DNA from 2 places in the Jeotgalibaca arthritidis genome. Region 2 is predicted to be linked to the other one. Evidence: riboswitches for the same ligand, from Rfam matches in the RefSeq annotation. Region 2 holds a riboswitch; the other holds the start of a gene.
The links. Region 2 has a riboswitch for lysine ahead of lysA (diaminopimelate decarboxylase). Riboswitches for the same ligand answer to the same signal wherever they lie in the genome.

Region 1 (6,932 bases), 850 kb from region 2:
AGCATGGATAAATTGTCCCATACCCACTTCTTCCAAGAAGTGTAAGGCTCTTTTTTCAGCTTCTTCTTTGCTTACTTTTAAAACATTAATTTGGCCAGTCATACAGTTTTCAAGCACATTTAAGTTATTAAATAAATTAAAGTGTTGGAAGACCATTCCTACTTTTGAACGATATTGGAATAAATTTAGGGAGTCTTCTAAAATACTGTCATCTCGGTAAATAATATCACCAGTCGTTGGTTTTTCTAATAAATTTAAGCAACGCAATAAGGTTGATTTACCTGACCCCGATGCACCAATTAGACAAACGACTTTACCTTCTTCTACTTCAAAATTAATATTCTTAAGAACTTCGCGTTCGCCGAACTTTTTGCTCAGCCCTTTAATTTTCATTACAGAAGTCATTAACTTTGCACCTCTTTATCTAACGTGATCACTTGGTTTTGATTACCACCAACCAGATCATAATGTGTTGGTCCGTCTAGTTTTTTCTCAAGAAAACGTAAGATACGCGTCACCGAGAATGTCATAATTAAATACAAAATACAAGCTACTGTAAACGGCCCGAAGTAATCAAAGTTAATCCCTGATACTGTTTTTGTTTGAAAGAACAATTCCGTTACTGAAATAACATTTAAAACAGATGTGTCTTTAATATTAATAACAAATTCATTACCAGTCGCTGGTAAAATATTCCGCCATACTTGTGGCATAATGACAATTCTCATCGTTTGAAAGTGAGACATCCCAATTGCTTCTGCACCTTCATATTGGCCTTTATCAATTGATAAAATCCCACCGCGAACGATCTCAGTGATATATGCGCCTGTATTAATCGAAACAATAAAAATAGCGGCAAAAATACGGTTCATATCCCAACCAAATGCAATGGCAGATCCGTAATAAATCACCATTGCTTGCACGATCATCGGCGTACCACGGAAGAATTCAATATAAATGGTTGTTAAAAGATGCAGACCTTTTAAAGCGTAGCGCTTAAAGCCTTTGTCTGGATGTGGGATGGTGCGAATCACACCAAGAACAAGACCAATGAGGAGACCAATAATGGTCCCGATCATTGAAATGTATAAAGTAACCCAAGCACCATTTAAGAAAAGCGGTGCATTATTTTGAAAAATATTCCATAAATGACTCAATTGATGTCAGCTCCTACTATTGTTGGGCTGCTGGTTGATTAGCAACCGCAGCATCCATGATTTCTTGTCTCTCTTCGTCAGAGATTTCGCTTAAAATGGCATTCATTTTGTCTAAATCTGCTTCGTCTTTACGTACGCCAATCGCAATTGTCGTATCTTCTGGACTTGTTTTGAAACCATCTTCGAATTCAACAAAACTAAAATCACTATTTGCATTTGATGCACTTACTGCCTCAGGATATTCTGATACATAGCCATAATCACACCTGCTTGAAGCGCCACACGCATAGCAGAGAAATTTTCCATTGCTGTTTGCTTGTTAACACCTTCAATTTGGTCAATGACATTATAATGGAAGGTATTCAACTGAGCCGTTACCTTTGCAGAGTTAAAATCTGCTAGTTTTGTGGCATTAACGAAGTCACTATCTGAAGCGACTACCATAACCAATTGCGACTCTAAATAAGGATCACTAAAGGAAATGGTTTGTTTTCTTTCTTCTGTTGGAGACATACCAGCGATAATGGCATCAATTTTCTTAGCTTGAAGAGCTGGTACTAAGCCATCCCATTCTGTCTTAACGATAACTAGTTCTTGTCCCAAACCTTCAGCGATTTTCTTTGCAATCTCAACGTCATAGCCACCAGCATATTCATTTGTACCGTCAATCGGAACACCGCCGTTACTGTCATCTAGTTGCGTCCAGTTATAAGGGGCATAGGCAGCCTCCAGTCCAACAACAAACTGATCATCCTCTGCAGCTGATGACTCTGCGTTACTACCATTACCACAAGCAACTAACAAAGCTAGCGATCCTAACAACATAGCAGCATAATTAAATTTCTTTCTCATACGAAACGACTCCCTTTTATTTGTATTGAGAATACAAAAAAACCGTGAGCAAAAGGCCCACGATTGGTATCGTCCTTTTGCCCCAATATGAACAGCGCTTCAAAAGATAAAATGGGCATTTTATCTCGACAGTCCTATACTTATTCAGCATAGACCCAGCACCTAAACGGCACTTCGGCGAATTCCCCTTTCGTTTCCTACTGATGGTTTTCGCGTCCTCTAATTCATATTGTTTTGATATTCTACTGGTGTAACTATAATAGATAGCAAAGCGAATGTCAACCTCAGATCGTTAATCTAGCATATGATTAGGCAAAAATATAGCTGTTCGTTACAATAATAATAGGATTTGAAGAAGGAGGACATGTGATATGATACCCAAAATTATTCATTACTGCTGGTTCGGTGGCAATCCATTAGGCCAAAAAGAAGAAAAAATAATAGCAACTTGGGAAAAATACTGCCCTGACTACAAAGTTATGGTGTGGAATGAAGACAATTTTAATGTTGATCAAATGGGCGATTATGTGAAAGAAGCTTATCAAGCTAAAAAATGGGCTTTTGTTTCTGATGTTGCTCGACTCTATGCCTTAACACAATACGGTGGTATCTATATGGATACAGATATGGAGGTTATTAAACCACTTGATCCGCTACTTAAATTGGATGCTTTTATGGGCTTCGAAGTGGAAACAACCATTTCAACGGCTATTATTGCTGCCAAAGAAAATCATCCGACCTTCAAACAACTTTATGACGATTATAATGACCGTCATTTCATCAATGATGATGGGTCTTATGATGAAACAACCAACGTGATTCGTATTACTGAAATTTTTCAAGAAAATGGTCTCTTACTAAATAATGAAAAGCAGACCGTGATGGATGTGACAATCTTTCCCCGTATCTACTTTTCACCAAAAAGCTATTGGACGCAAGAAATCAACGCCGGAGAAGAAACTTATGGCATTCATCAGTATTCGGGGTCTTGGCTATAAAAATAGGGGCTGGGAAAAAACTCCCAGCCTCTTTCCTATACCCGAATAATGTAGCGTAAATGTGCTCAAAAAGGCAGCCCCGACGTCCACTTCACGAATCATGCTCAGATGGTCTGCAACCATCTTGCGCTTATTCGCTCCAGTGATTCGGGGCTGAACGCCTTTTTTCCCACTCTCCTTTTATTCATTATTTAACGATGATATGCATCAAAATACCATTTGTATCTTTAGCTTTTAAAACACCAGCTTCTTCTTCGTATGAAATACCATTTTGATCAAAGCGGCCTTTCAAAGCGACCAATTCATCTTGGTTTGGCAATACCCAAGTATAGTAAGCCATTCCGAGTTGGTCTGCTTCTGGTTGTGGCAATAGTTTTCCAGCCCAAGTGTTTGAGCCAACATGGTGGTGATAATCTCCCGATGCAAAGAATTTAGCTTGGCCGAAATAGTCAGATTTTAGTCCTAGACCAATTATATTCGTATAGAATTCACCGTTCTCTACTAAATCTCTAACTGTTAAATGGACGTGTCCCATAATCGTACCAGCTGGCAAACCTGAGAAAGGTTTCTTAACAGAGCCTAATACGCCTTCTGCATCCATTTGAATGGTAATACCTTCGATTCTACCATCTTCTCTTACGTCCCACTCAGAACGGTTTTTATCAGCGTAAACCTCTACACCGTTTCCTTCCGGGTCGTTAAAGTAAATCGCTTCACTGTACCCGTGATCACTTGCGCCACCTAATGGGTACTTTTTAACTAATAGGTTATATAAAAATTCGCCTAAGTCACTTCTCGTTGGCAGTAAAACCGCATGGTGGTATAAGCCCGCTGTCACTTTCTTCTCAGCTGCTGGATTAATTTTGATTAATTCAAACAATGCCTCTCCGGTTTCTTTCACACCTAGTGTTACACTGTTATCTGTTTGAGCAAGGATTGATGTCCCCATAATTTCTTGGTAAAATTGTGTCATTTTTTCTAAATCATTTACTTTTAATGCTACTTTTCCTAACGTCCATGCTTGTGTCATGATAAAAATACTCCTCTTTTTATATGTTATAAGTAATCTTTTTTCTTTAGCCAAAATACAGTGAGTATCCCGAGAATGATAGAGACGCCAACTAATAATAGAAATGCAAAACCATCATCTTCAAACGGTAGAGCTACATTCATGCCCCAATAAGAGCCAATAATGGTCGGAATGGTCAAAACAATAGTCAGTGATGTCAAAAACTTCATAATGTTATTCAAGTTATTAGAAATCACACTTGAAAACACTTCACTGAGATGACTAATCATTTCATCGGATTCTTTCCGCATGACCTTTGCTTGGTTAGATAAGACACGGATGTCATGCAACAGTTCACCTGCGTCTGACCCCTTACCTTCTTGTAAGTGATCAAACAGATGAGCGATAATGTCATGGTTCTTGGTAATACCCGTTTCAAAATAAACCAGACTTTTATTAATGGCGATCATTTTATAAAAGGCTTCATTCCGAGTTGTGTGGACGATGTTTTCTTCCATATTTTCAATCATGTCATCAATTCGTGTGATAGCCTCAATGTATTCATTGGTGAGCTGCCAGAGCAATTGTAAAATAAAGAGAGAATCATCATAGTTTCCGTTGCTATTCAGAACATTTTTTAGAAACGGAGGTTCTTTTGAATAAATCATAATAACTTTTTTTTCTAACGTAATGATTGAGATCGGCAATGTTTGATATTCAAGTCGATTAGTTTCATCAATTTTCATTAAAGGATAGAGAAACAACAATAATTGAATGTCTGTTTGCTGACTGTTGCGAAAGGTTTCTTTTCTTGGAATCATATAGCGGTTCAAGCTATCTGTAATAAAATCCAGCGGTATCTCTTCTTTTTGATGCAAGTCATCCATTTCGTCTTGAGACGGATTATCATACAAAATCAGGGTTGCTTGATTACTATCCTTGGTCTCCACAAAGTGTTGCCCTTCTAACCGAAAAGCTCTCATCTTGTTCACTCCACTCTATTCAATGATAAAGGTTTCTAATGTTGATGCTAATTCCGTATACGGATCATCTGACCACCAATGTCTGCCATTGCCTAGACACTGACAATAATAAGCTATCTCATCTTCTTTCATGCTTTTCCGAAAATGGACATGTCCCATCACACTATGTCGGATTGGATAATCCTCATACAAGGACATATAACTCTTACTACCCAAAAAGGCATTGTAATAATCATAAACCCGGTGCGGCAAAGGTACGGTAAACTGGGGATGTGTGACGATATGTGTCATCAAAATTATTTGACGATCATTAACAGACTGGCAGTCTACTTCTAGCTGTTGCCGCATGGCTTCTGCTACCTCTTGATCGCTTTGCTTCCAGTGTACATATAATCGATCATTCCAGCCACCAATACGCAATTTCTTCTGCTCAAATTGTTCAGTTGTATAACTTTGACTGGCAAATCCATAATCATACCAACCTGGATTCCCCACAACTGACCATTTGTCATTTAGTAAGAGTGGTTTGCCGACAGGCGAATCCTCCCTTTGTAAAAAGGTTTGGTAAATACCCTCTGTGTCAGTATCCTTATTACGAATCGACCAAAAATCATGGTTACCTGGAACAAATAGTAGCTTTGAAACCCTATGTTTAACCATTTGATCTAAAAATTGAATGCTATCTTGGTAATCCGATGATATATCACCAGCCATTAGTAGTAAATCAATTTCATTATTGTAGAGTAATTGAGCGAGCAACCGGTCATACGTGTCTCCTCTATTTAGTTTCTTTCTATTTGTGTCAATATGTAAGTCAGATAAGACACCTATTTTCATGCTGTTTACACCTCACTAGCTGTGCTCACTTAAGAGTATAACATATATCTCGAAATGAAGATATTATTTTTTAAGATATTTTTATTTTTAATGATATTATTATTTTTAATGATATTATTATTTTTAATGATATTATTATAAAAACCGCTATGTTTTTAATAAACATAGCGGTTTTGGATTAGTTTGTATATGCTTCTGTTAATTGTGGAACAACTTGTTTCTTACGTGACACAACGCCCGCTAAGAAAGTTTGGTGATTATCCAATTGAACGTTGAAAGCTTGTTCAATTTTAGCAACACCTGATCCAATTGCTAAGATCGTTGAATCACTATCAATAATATTCGTTACAATTAAGACAAATAAATCATAATTTTCTTTTGTATTTTCAGCAGTCATTAATGCCATTAATTCATCTTGACGTTTTAAAACATCTTGGAAATCAACCGTATTAACTTGTGCCACACGAACAGTTTTGTCAGCCATTGGGAATGACTTAGCATCTAAATCAAGTAAATCTTCTGATGAGATATCATCTAGATTTGTACCAGCTTTTAGCATAGCTAAACCGTAATCTGATGAATCAACGCCAGCAATTTCAGCTAAAGCGGCTGCCGTTTCAATATCTTCTTGCGTACATGTTGGTGATTTGAACAATAAGGTATCAGAAATAATAGCTGATAACATCAACCCTGCAATTTGCGCTGGAATCTCGATATTTTTTTCTTTAAATAGTTTGTAAATAACTGTGTTTGTACAGCCTACTGGTTCTGCACGGTAATAAAGTGGATTTGCAGTTTGGAAGTTACTAATACGGTGGTGGTCAATCACGTATTGAACGTCTAAGTCAGCAATATCTGATACACTTTGTTGGAATTCATTGTGGTCCACAAGCGCAACAGCTTTCACTTCGTTTGCAGCTGTTTCGATTACGCGTGGTGCTTCAGTATTAAACTGGTTTAAGGCATATGCCGTTTCATCGCTAACCTCTCCTAGCGCAACAGCTTCTGCTTCAACGCCGATTTGATTTAAATAATATGCAAATGAGATTGCTGATGTAATTGCATCTGTATCCGGATTTTGGTGTCCGAAAACTAA
Region 2 (6,932 bases):
AATGCTGTATCTCAATAAGCTAGAATCAACCCAGCCCATTGTTGTCACAACATCTCGCATTGGATTTACGAAGCCCATGTACGCCTCAGCTATGGGGAAGGCTGTGTTAGCAGAATGTCCAACAGCAGAATTGGATGATTATTTTTCAACCGTGAGGATGACGGCCTTTACCCCGAATACACTTGTAGACCGCGATGATTTAGAAAAAGAATTTCAATTTGTGCAAGAGCACGGCTATGCCTTCGACAACAGTGAAGAGCAAATCGAAGTTTTCTGTATTGGTGCATCCTTATCAGTGGATGGGAAGAATTACGGCGCCTTTAGTGTGAGTATGCCAACTTACCGCAGAACACCTGAATTAGAAGAAAAAGTAATTTCTGCTATTTTGGAAACGAAGAGAAACATTATTCAAGAGTTAAAACAAGTTTATCATTATTTATAAAAGAGAAGAGACAGCCTTTTTTAGTGAAAATGGGTTGTTCTCTTCTCTTTTATATTCTATAATAGAAGAAACATTTCCTATTAAAAAACAAACTTTCCTATTCGGAAAGAAAAGCAATTTTACTAGGGATTTAAATTTTAATAACATTTGTAACCGTAAACATTTAAAAAATAGAGAAAAAGAGGGTCCGTTATGAAACAAAATATTTTATGCGTTGGAGAAACACTTGTCCGCTTGTCAACTCAAGTTGGGGTTCACTTTTACGATACGATTAGTCTAAATTTAAACTATGGTGGAGCTGAAGCTAACGTTGCGATTAACTTGGCTAACTTAGGCCATAAAACAACTTACTTCACCAAAGTACCTAACAACCAATTAGGTCAAACTGCGATTAAAAATACACAAAAATACGGAGTCGATGCAAGCCATGTTATTTACGGTGGCAACCGCATTGGGTCTTATTATCTAGAAGCAGGGGCTGGTCCTCGTGCCGCAAATATTATTTATGATCGCGCTCATTCCGCTATTTCAGAAATGAAAGTAGACGAAATCAATTTTGATGAGCTATTAGAAGGAAAAAGCATGCTTCATATTACAGGGATTACGGCAGCTCTTTCTAAAGATAGTGCTGAAGTGACTTATCAATTGATAAAAGCAGCTAAAGAAAAAGGATTGGTTGTTAACTTTGACGTCAACTTCCGTTCTAAATTATGGTCTGTGGAAGAGTGTGCGGTTTTCTTGAAACGTGTTCTTCCTTATGTAGACTACTTATCAGCAGGTAAATTGGATGCCATCAACTTCCTTGGTGTGAAAGAATTGGATCCTGACCAAACAACAACTGAAATTGAGCAATTGGATTACTATTTTGGAAAAATCCATGAATTATATCCAAATATCCAAATTTTCTATGCAACAATCCGTAATGTGATTTCAGCAACCCACAATACGTTACAAGGTGCATTTTGGAAAGATGGCATTACTTACTATTCGAAAATTCAAGATATGGACCACATCATTGATCGTATTGGTGGGGGAGATGCGTTTGCGGCAGGTGTTTTACATGGTATTTTAGAAAATTATGATCCAGAATATACCATTAACTTCGCAACAGCATTATCATCATTGAAACATACCATTTATGGAGATGTGTCACCATTCACGGTGGAACAAGCAGAACGTACGATGACACACGATGCGCGTGTTGATCGCTAATAAATAAGTTAAATAAATAATGAGTAGACAATTAGTTTCGTTAATGTTATTCTAATGTAACATATAGATAGAGGTAGCAATGTAAATGAGTAAGACATGGGAGAAGGCATTCTAGGATCATGTTTGAAAGGTAATCATTGCCGAACAGTTAAAATTGGCAAATTTTAATTGTGGGGATGTGGGGAACACCTACATCACTCCTGCTTGCAAAAGTGGTGGTGCTAAATATTTTGTCTACATCTGCTTGTATACAATATAAAGGCGCCAGAAATGGCGTCTTTTTTTGTTATAATAAAAGAAAATAAAGTAGCAGATGAATAGTAGAATCGAGGAGAGAGACAATGACGGAATTACACATTGGCGGTGTTGCCGCTAGCCAATTAGTGGCGCAATATGGCAGTCCCTTATATGTTTATGATCAACAACAACTTGAAACGAATTTACAAGCTTATAAACAAGCCTTCCAATCTGATCGTTTTCCAACCAAAATTTTATACGCATCCAAAGCCTTCCAGACGGTTGGGATGATGAATTTGGTCAACCAATATGGTTTTGGTGTGGATGTAGTGAGTGCTGGCGAATTGTATACAGCCTTACAATCAGATGTGCCAGTTGACCATATCTACTTTCACGGCAATAACAAATCAACAGAAGAACTGAAAATGGCTTTTGAATCGGGTATGCAACATATTGTTTGCGATAACCTAATGGAATTGACAGAGTTGAGTCAGCTAGCAAATGACTACAAACAGCCGATGCAAATTATGTTTCGTTTAAATGTCGGCATTGAGGCTCATACTCATGAGTATATCGTGACGACTCACATTGACTCGAAATTTGGTATGGCTTATGATAGCTCAGACTTTAAAGCTTGTTTAGAGCTATTAAACGACAATGACTACCTTGAGCTAGAAGGCTTCCATGTTCATATTGGTTCTCAAATTTTTGAAATGGATGCCTGGTATGCGGCTATTGATAAGATGGTGTCTTACTTGAACGACTTTGACCAACCGTTAACCCTTAATTTAGGTGGTGGCTTTGGTGTTCGCTATACCGAGGACGACAAGCCACTAGGGATTGAGGAAACGATGAACCAATTATTACGTTATTTGGACCAATCGTTAACGGCAGCAGATTTAACCGTTAAAGAACTAATTATTGAGCCGGGACGCAGTCTAGTTGCCGAAGCAGGTTATACCCTTTACGAAATTGGTTATCAAAAACAAACACCAAATAAAACGTATTATTTTGTAGACGGTGGTATGGCAGATAACATTCGTCCAAGTTTGTACCAAGCGAAATATAGTTGTGATGTGGCCAATAAAATGGATGCAGAAAAAACAGAACACGTAACAGTGGCTGGAAAATACTGTGAATCGGGCGATGTTTTAATCCAGGATGTTGCATTACCAAAAGTTGAAAAAGGCGATTTACTCGTCGTTTATGCAACAGGTGCATATGGCTACTCAATGAGTAGCAACTACAACCGTAGTTTAACACCAGCCGTTGTTTTTGCTAAAGACGGCCAAACAACTGAAATTGTCAAACGTCAAACTTACTTAGACTTGTTACGTAACGACCTAAAATAGAAACTGGAGGATGATTAGATGTTAAGCGGATCTTTAGTAGCCATTATTACGCCAATGCATGAAGATGGCAGCATTCACTTTGAAAAAATGGGTGAATTAATTGAATACCATATCGACAACCAAACCGATGGGATTGTGTTGTTAGGAACGACAGGTGAAGCGTCAACTATGACCTTTGAAGAGGAGAAACAATTAGTTTCTTTTGCAGCTGAAAAAATCGCTAAACGCGTGCCCCTTATTGTCGGCAGCGGTAGTAACAACACGGTGACAGCTGTAGAAAATAGTAAAGCTTTTGCTGAACATGGTGCGGATATGCTGTTAGTAGTAACGCCGTATTATAATCGTGCCAACGAAGGCGGTATGGTTCGCCACTTTGAAGCTATCGCTAATAGTGTTGACATTCCGATTATTTTATACAATGTGCCAGGGAGAACAGGATGCAGCCTGTCTGTATCAGCCGTAGCGACACTAGCTAAACATCCTAATATTATTGGGATAAAGGAAGCATCAGGTGATATTAGTTATGCCGTTAAACTGGCTCCTTTATTGAATGATGACTTTGCTATGTATAGCGGCAATGATGATATTATCGTGCCACTATTGAGTTTAGGTGCCAAAGGTGTGATTAGTGTTTGGGCGAATATTATGCCGAAAGAGGTTCATGATTTAGTTAGCCTCTATTTAGAGGGTCGCCATCAAGAGTCATTAGCGATTCAAACTGCTTATTTAGACTTGGTTGATGCGCTCTTTTATGAAACTAATCCTATTCCAGTTAAGCACGCCATGAATGAGTTAGGTTTTGGTGTTGGTCCACTCCGAATGCCACTTGGTGAAATGGATGCTCCTAATTATCAAAAATTAGTTGCTGTTTTAGCCAAGTATAAGGAGGTATGGTCTTGAAAATCGGTTTAGTAGGTTATGGTGCTATGGGACGGGTTGTGGAGGAATCTATTCAAGCAGACGACGAATTAGTTGTTTTTGCACCCGAAACAAATCGGTCCTTAGCAGACTATCAAGAAAAATTAGCAGTGTTAATTGATTTTTCAAACCCGGCCAACTTGGATAGTATTGTCCAATATGCTAGTGACTACAAGGTGCCCGTTGTAATTGCAACAACAGGTTTTTCAAGTGAGCAACAAGCAAAAATTACAGCTCTAAGCGAAAAAGTTCCTGTTCTTATGAGTGCTAATTTTAGCTTAGGCGTTATGTTAGTTAATCGGATGTTGAAGGACTACAGCCCGATTCTAAAGGACTTCTTTGATATTGAAGTCATTGAGAAACACCATCGATTAAAAGTAGATGCGCCATCTGGAACAGCTAAAATGTTTGCTGATACCATTAATGAGACGCTCAACTATGATTTTGTTTATGGACGAGAAGGCGTTAGCAAGCGCCAAGATAAAGAGATTGGCATTCATGCGGTTCGTGGTGGCAGTATTGTTGGCGAACATGAAGTTATTTTTGCTGGTCAAGACGAAGTCATTTCAATTAAACACGAAGCTTTTTCGAAACGGATTTTTGCTGTTGGCGCATTAAATGGTGCTAAATGGCTAGCTGGAGATAAAGAAGCAGGTTTTTATGATATGAATGACGTTTTATTTGATTAAGGAAGAAACGCGGTTGGGAAAAACCAATCGCGTTATTTTTATGGTTGATTTTTAATCGAATTCTAATCATATGCCCGACATGTTAATGAAAGAAAAAGTGACAAATTCAAAAAATAGACCAATGATATAAAAATATTCTAAAGTCATAAAGCTTCCGGCTCTATGCCTTTAGAATATTTTAATAAGAAGTATCAAGAAAGCTATCTGCCCAAATCAAAAATTTTAACAACTTTTTATTTTTTTGGTATGATTGAATAACAATACAATAAAGGAGGAAAAATATTGACTTACCGCGGAAGTGCAAATCTTACTGTAAAAGATTATCTCTTTTTAAATTTAGCAGCTACTACCAAAAATTATATAGTTTATTCGGGCCTCTCATTAATGATTTGCTCTTTATTTTTTTTAAGTTTTATGCGAGATTTCACGATAACAAAACAAATTTTTTCTGTTTTTATAATCTTTTCAGTCACTTTCCTTTCTCTTCTGCTTATTCAAGTGATTGGTTTACTAATATGGTTGAAAAAATTACCTCATTACATTGGCCAAAGGACATTTATTATCAACAATGAAGGAGTTGAATTAAAGCAATTTAAAAAAAATGAAGGCGATTTTTACTCATGGGAAGAGTTTCAGGGCCTAATCAACCTAAAAAAATACTGGCTTTTAAAAATAGATGATAAACAGATTAAAGTGATTCCACATAAAGCTTTTAAGAAAAATGAAATCCTAAAAATAAATCAATTAATGAGTAGTAAGATAGAATTTTTAAAATAAGATTACTACTTATTCTTTCTTGTATTTATTTATTGACCAGATAAAACATCAAAATGCTAGAAAAGCAAGTATGATATAGCCTATCTTTTCATTAGCAGTTGCATAGACAACTAAAACACTAAAGATAATTCCGTTGAATATCAAAATACATATTAAAGTTAAGAGTACAAATTATGCTATATAAAGTATGATGCAAATAGACCCGTTGATAAATAAAGTATCAACGGGTCTATTTGCAATATATCATTTAATTGGGTATCTGCCTAAAACATGTAAAACTGTTACTCATTTTTTCTAAATGTCAATGCCAATACAGTGGCAAATCCTATCGGTCCTCCTAAAGTTGCTAAAAGTGGTGTAGCTGCAACAAGAAGTAGTCCTATTACAATAACGCCAGTGGTTGCTATTGTTTGCATTTCTAATGAACTTAAGAAACTCGAGTAGTCCTCGTTACTAACCGTCACACCTGCGGGTCCTGGAGTAACAAATGTTCCATCATCAATTTCAAATGTAATCCGGCACGAAGCTCCCATCGTACTTCCATCTGACAATGTAATAGAATTAAAATTAACGATGTAATTGTATAACATTTTTCCGCTTCGATAACCTACTGAAAGAACGACATTTCCTTTGCCGTCTAGATTTCCAGAAAGCTGCTCCATTGCATCTTTGGCATTATAGAATTCAATATCATCTAATTGCTTTTCTCGCATATAATCGAAGTAGGGTCCTTCTAGGGTAAGCTGTGGTTTGGTAATATTTACACTGAATAGATTGGCAACTGGAGAGTCTGAATTGATATCAAGCGTGAGCTTCACCTTCATGACAATATTGCTGCTGATACGGATGGATTTTTCCGTTTCCCACATATCGACCGTAAGAGGAATATCTTTAAAAAATGGAATCCCGAAAAAGTTATTCTTCATATGATTTAAAATCTCACTCTTTTTTTCAGCAAGACTCAACGTGTCATCCTCTAGCAATTGTTTTTTTACCGCTTTTCGAATATCTTCTAATCGGTTCGTTGCATGATAAAAAGCTGTACCTGGACAAGAGGTGGCACCGTAATTACTATCCATATCTCTGTGTCCTAGAATATTATTTGGAGAAATCCCATACTCTTTACATAAATAAGTCAGCAACGGAATTAACTTTTCCATTTGAACTTTTTCAGGATATGCGTAAGTAAAATCTCCAAATAGACTGACACCAATCGAATCATAGTTATGTGGACTACCAACATGTGCGCCAACATATGGCAGCGATCTGCCTTCCATAATGGTCCCTTGTTGGCCAATACAAAAA

Region 1: it holds a riboswitch for lysine, as region 2 does, so the genes downstream of both, G7057_RS12015 (ABC transporter permease subunit) here and lysA (diaminopimelate decarboxylase) in region 2, are expected to answer to the same signal.

What each region holds. Positions count from the first base shown of each region.
Region 1 is NZ_CP049740.1:2,158,654-2,165,585, reverse strand. Features, by position in the region: gene G7057_RS10835 (amino acid ABC transporter ATP-binding protein) at 1-405, opposite strand, end outside; partial or broken gene G7057_RS12015 (ABC transporter permease subunit) at 405-2,009, opposite strand; lysine riboswitch at 2,094-2,239, opposite strand; gene G7057_RS10820 (glycosyltransferase family 32 protein) at 2,381-3,007, shown strand; gene G7057_RS10815 (VOC family protein) at 3,195-4,037, opposite strand; gene G7057_RS10810 (magnesium transporter CorA family protein) at 4,064-4,999, opposite strand; gene G7057_RS10805 (metallophosphoesterase) at 5,015-5,836, opposite strand; gene G7057_RS10800 (manganese-dependent inorganic pyrophosphatase) at 6,015-6,932, opposite strand, start outside.
Region 2 is NZ_CP049740.1:663,566-670,497, reverse strand. Features, by position in the region: gene G7057_RS03380 (IclR family transcriptional regulator) at 1-442, shown strand, start outside; gene G7057_RS03375 (sugar kinase) at 635-1,654, shown strand; lysine riboswitch at 1,715-1,886, shown strand; gene lysA (diaminopimelate decarboxylase) at 1,996-3,243, shown strand; gene dapA (4-hydroxy-tetrahydrodipicolinate synthase) at 3,262-4,143, shown strand; gene dapB (4-hydroxy-tetrahydrodipicolinate reductase) at 4,140-4,850, shown strand; gene G7057_RS03355 (hypothetical protein) at 5,133-5,627, shown strand; gene G7057_RS03350 (peptidoglycan recognition protein family protein) at 5,909-6,932, opposite strand, start outside.